Regions from separate parts of the Mesorhizobium sp. P3_A9 genome, predicted to be linked through region 2. Evidence: riboswitches for the same ligand, from Rfam matches in the RefSeq annotation. Region 2 holds a riboswitch; the other holds the start of a gene.
What was found. A riboswitch is a leader RNA that binds a small molecule or an ion and turns the genes downstream of it on or off. The one in region 2 is predicted to bind S-adenosylmethionine.

Region 1 (2,743 bases), on a different contig from region 2:
CAAGCATGATGTGCCAGCGCAGGCAAGTATTTTGCCTGCCGGTAACCGGAGCTCAGCGCGCGGCGCGGAAATGCTTGGAGAGCTTCAGGCCCTGGGCCTGGTAGTTGGAGCCGAGATCGGTGCCGTAGAGCGCCTGCGGCCGCTTCAGCATATGCTCGTAGACCAGCCGGCCGACGATCTGGCCATGGTCGAGGATGAACGGCACTTCGTGGCTGCGCACTTCGAGCACCGCCCGGCTGCCTGTGCCGCCTGATGCCGAATGGCCGAAGCCCGGATCGAAGAAGCCGGCATAGTGGACGCGGAATTCGCCAACCAGCGGATCGAACGGCGTCATTTCGGCGGCGTAGAGCGGCGGCACATGCACCGCCTCCTGGCTGACGAGGATGTAGAATTCATCGGGATCGAGCACCAGTTCGCCGGCTCCGCTCTTGTGGATCGGTTCCCAGAAATCGACGACCTCTTGGGCCGCGCGCTTGTCAACATCGACAAGGCCGGTGTGATGCTTGCCGCGATAGCCGACCAGCCCGTCGCTGTCGCCATTGAGGTCGATCGACAGCGCGATGCCGCCGCCGGAAATATTCGGCGGTTCGGTGGCGACCAGCATCTCGGCGCGGTGCAGTTCATGCAACTCCGCTTCCGACAGCAGCGCGTTGCCGGTGCGGAAACGGATCTGCGATAGGCGCGAGCCGGTGCGCACGACGATCGGGAAGGTGCGCGGGCTGACTTCCAGGTAGAGCGGACCGTTGTAGCCCGCAGCGATCTTGTCGAACTCGTGGCCGCGGTCGGTCATGACACGGGTGAAGATGTCGAGCCGTCCGGTCGAGCTTTTCGGATTGGCTGAGGCGGAAATCTCGGCAGGCAATGCCAGGCTTTCGAGCAGCGGCACGATGTAGACGCAGCCGGTTTCCAGCACCGCGCCTTCGGCAAGATTGATCTCGTGCAGCTTCAGCCGGTCGAGCTTTTCCGAAACCTTGTGGTTGGGGCCGGGCAGGAAGGAGGCCCGCACCCGCCAGGCCTTGTCGCCCAACCTCAGATCGAGGCTGGCCGGCTGGATCTGGTCGGCATCGAGCGCGCGCGACGACTTCAGCGCGCCGGACTGGAACAGCGCGGAAATGTCTTGATCGGGAAGAATGCCTGTCTGCCGCAAAGGCTGGCTCCGTTCCAACTGGTACAAACCTCTTAATCAAGCCGGCAATTGACGCAAGCGCGGCGCGGGTCTAAAGGGTCGTTATCCCGTGGTGATTTGGCCGGTCGGCTTGCAGCCACGTTAAACAAGTCGCTAAAGGACCGTTGGCCGCGAGGCCGTATGGACCGGTTGCGACTTTCGCGGCCGGTTTTTTTGTGTCTGGAAACAAAAGCGATGAGCAGCAAGAAGCGCAACTGGAAGCCTCAGACAGCCCTCGTGCATGGCGGAACCCTGCGTTCCCAATTCGGCGAGACCTCCGAGGCAATGTATCTGACGCAGGGCTACGTCTATGAAACGGCGCAAGCCGCCGAAGCTCGTTTCAAGGGTGAGGAACCCGGCTTCATCTATTCGCGCTACGCCAACCCGACCGTCGACATGTTCGAAAAGCGCATGTGTGCGCTCGAAGGCGCCGAGGACGCGCGCGCCACGGCATCCGGCATGGCCGCGGTGACGGCGGCCCTGCTGTGCAGCGCCAAGGCCGGCGATCATATAGTCGCGGCTCGCGCGCTGTTCGGCTCCTGCCGCTGGGTGGTCGAGACGCTGGCGCCGCGCTACGGCATCGAGGCGACGCTGGTCGACGGCACCGACATCGCCAACTGGGAAAAGGCGGTTAGGCCCAACACAAAACTGTTCTTCCTGGAAAGCCCGACCAATCCGACGCTGGAAGTGGTCGACATCGCCGCCGTCGCCTCGCTTGCCAACTCGATCGGCGCGCGGCTTGTGGTCGACAATGTCTTCGCCACGCCGTTGCAGCAGAAGCCGCTGCAGCTCGGCGCCCACATCGTCGTCTATTCGGCGACCAAGCACATCGACGGCCAGGGCCGCTGTCTCGGCGGCGTGATCCTGTCCGACAAGAAGTGGATCGACGAGAACCTGCACGATTATTTCCGCCACACCGGCCCCAGCCTATCGCCGTTCAACGCCTGGACGCTGCTCAAGGGTCTGGAGACGCTGCCGGTGCGCGTGCGCCAGCAGACGGAGAGCGCCGGCAAGATCGCCGATTTCCTGGCCGAGCAGCCGCAGATCGCTCGCGTCATCTATCCCGGCCGCGCCGACCACCCGCAAGCTGATATCGTCAAGAAGCAGATGTCGGGCGGCTCGACGCTGATCTGCCTCGACGTCAAGGGCGGCAAGCAGGCGGCCTTCGCCCTGCAGAACGCGCTCGACATCGTGCTGATCTCGAACAACCTTGGCGATGCCAAGAGCCTGATCACCCATCCGGCAACGACCACCCACAAGAATTTGAGCGACGAGGCCCGCGCCGAACTCGGCATCGGGCCTGGCACGCTCAGGCTGTCGGTCGGCCTGGAGGACACCGACGATCTTCTGGAAGACATCGCGCAGGCGCTGAAGGCCGCAAAATAGACCCAGTCGAGGCAGCTCGTCCGCGCCGCGATCAGGCGCGCGACGGCGTCTCTTCCAGCTCGGCTGCCTTGGTGCCGATGGTCATGGCGTTGCCGCGCCAGTCGACAGCGCCGCCGAGCCAGCCGCGGACCCACATGGCTGGAAGCATCAAGTCCCGCGCAATCATCGCCGCGACTGTGCGCGACGACAGGT
Region 2 (2,038 bases):
GGTGCCGGCAAAYGCATCCGCCAGCCGGCCGCCATGGTCGGCGGCGAGGTCGAAATAGTCCATGGACCGCGTCATGTAGAGATAGGAATTGGCGTCGAAGCGGTCGACGAAGGTCATGCCCTGGTGGCGCAGATAGCTTTCGATCTGGAAGTCGGCATCGAAGCCGAAAGTCAGATGGTCGCGGTCCTGCAAATTGCGGCCGAATTTTCGGTGCAGGGCGGCTTCCGACAGGTAGGTGATGTGGGCGGCCATGCGCGCCACCGCCAAGCCCTTTTCGGGGCGCTTGCCGTGCTCGAAATATTTGCCGCCATGCCAATCCGGATCAGCCATAACGGCTTGTCGGRCGACCTCGTGGAAGGCGATGTTCTGCGATGAATGGCGGGCGCCAGTGGCGATCGGCAGCGCTGAAAAGACACGCTCCGGATAGCACGACGCCCATTCCAGCACCTGCATGCCGCCCATCGAGCCGCCGAGCACGCAAAACAGTTTCTCGATGCCGAAATGGTCGATCAGCATCTGCTGCGCGCGCACCATGTCGCGGATGGTGATGATGGGCAGGTCGAGCCCATAGGGTTTTCCGGTGGCTGGATTGGTCGAGGCTGGGCCGGTGGAGCCCAGGCAGCCGCCGATGACATTGGAGCAGATGACGAAGAAACGGTTGGTGTCGATGATCTTGCCGGGGCCGATCAGCACTTCCCACCAGCCCGGCTTGCCGGTCACCGGGTTGGTGTTGGCGACATGCTGGTCGCCGGTCAGCGCATGGCAGACAAGGATGGCATTGGAGCGGGCATCGTTCAGCGTGCCATAGGTCTGATAGGCGATCTGGAACGGCGACAAAAGCGTGCCGGCATCGAGCTTGAGCGGCTTGTCGGACCCGAAGCGCAACACCGGGCTCGACGGCTGGTCGGCCTCGTTGTTGGTCTTTCCTGCGCGCAGAGCGGCCATTCTCGTCTCACTTGCTGCATCATATCAGGCGAAAAATCGCCGACGATGCGTCCGTCCGGCCGGCCGCGGACAATAAAAAACCGGCATTGCCATTCGCAAAGCCGGTTACGTCACGCAAACGGCCCTTTAGCGAATTGTTTAACGTGGCTGCAAGCCGACCGGCCAAATCACCACGGAACTGTCGCTGTCCTTCTAGAACTCGCCCGCCCTGCCGTCAATGCCGGCATCTGGGCCGGCTGCTGGCACCACTGCCGCCTCTCGACATTGCGGGCCATGGCTTGTATTTCCGCAGCGGCCTCCCGATGGAGGCATTTTCGACGGATTTTGCAGAAATGAACAAGACACTGGATCAGGCACGGCCAACCCCGCGCGCGGGCATCATGGACATCGACGCCTATGTGCCCGGCAAGAGCGCCGCACCCGCCGGTGTCGCCAAGGTCTACAAGCTGTCGTCGAACGAGAACCCGCTCGGTCCGTCACCGAAGGCGATCGAAGCCGCACGTGAGGTTGCCGCCAAACTCGACATCTATCCCGACGGCACCGCCAAACGGCTGCGCGAGGCGATCGCCGAGGTGCACGGCCTCAACGCGCAGAACATCATCTGTTCCAACGGTTCCGATGAGATTCTCGGGCTTTTGGCACAAATCTATCTCGCGCCCGGTGACGAAGCGATTTTCACCGAACATGCCTTCATGGTCTACAAGATTTACATCCAGTCGGCCGGTGCTGCGCCGGTCGCGGTCAAGGAGACTGACGAGCGGGCCAACATCGATGCGATCCTGGCCGCCGTCACGCCGCATACGAAAATCGTGTTCCTGGCCAATCCCAACAATCCGACCGGCACCTATGTGCCGTTCCAGGAGGTGCGCCGCCTGCATGCCGGCCTGCCCAGGCATGTCCTMCTGGTGCTSGACGCGGCRTARGCSGAATATGTCCGCCGCAACGACTATGAAGCCGGCATCGAACTGGTCGGCAGCACGGAGAACGTTGTGATGACCCGCACCTTCTCCAAGATCGGTCTTGGTGGGGCACGGATCGGCTGGATGTATGGTCCGATGCACATCGTCGACGCCATCAACCGCGTGCGCGGTCC

Region 1: linked by a shared signal. The riboswitch ahead of AC1DX0_RS23960 (O-succinylhomoserine sulfhydrylase) and the one ahead of metX (homoserine O-acetyltransferase MetX) in region 2 are both predicted to bind S-adenosylmethionine.

The regions. Positions count from the first base shown of each region.
Region 1 is NZ_JBFUGJ010000215.1:1,092-3,834, forward strand. Features, by position in the region: gene AC1DX0_RS23955 (2'-deoxycytidine 5'-triphosphate deaminase) at 53-1,147, opposite strand; SAM riboswitch at 1,226-1,303, shown strand; gene AC1DX0_RS23960 (O-succinylhomoserine sulfhydrylase) at 1,361-2,551, shown strand; gene AC1DX0_RS23965 (ceramide glucosyltransferase) at 2,583-2,743, opposite strand, start outside.
Region 2 is NZ_JBFUGJ010000168.1:10,497-12,534, forward strand. Features, by position in the region: gene metX (homoserine O-acetyltransferase MetX) at 1-945, opposite strand, end outside; SAM riboswitch at 1,052-1,129, opposite strand; partial or broken gene AC1DX0_RS21225 (pyridoxal phosphate-dependent aminotransferase) at 1,278-2,038, shown strand, end outside.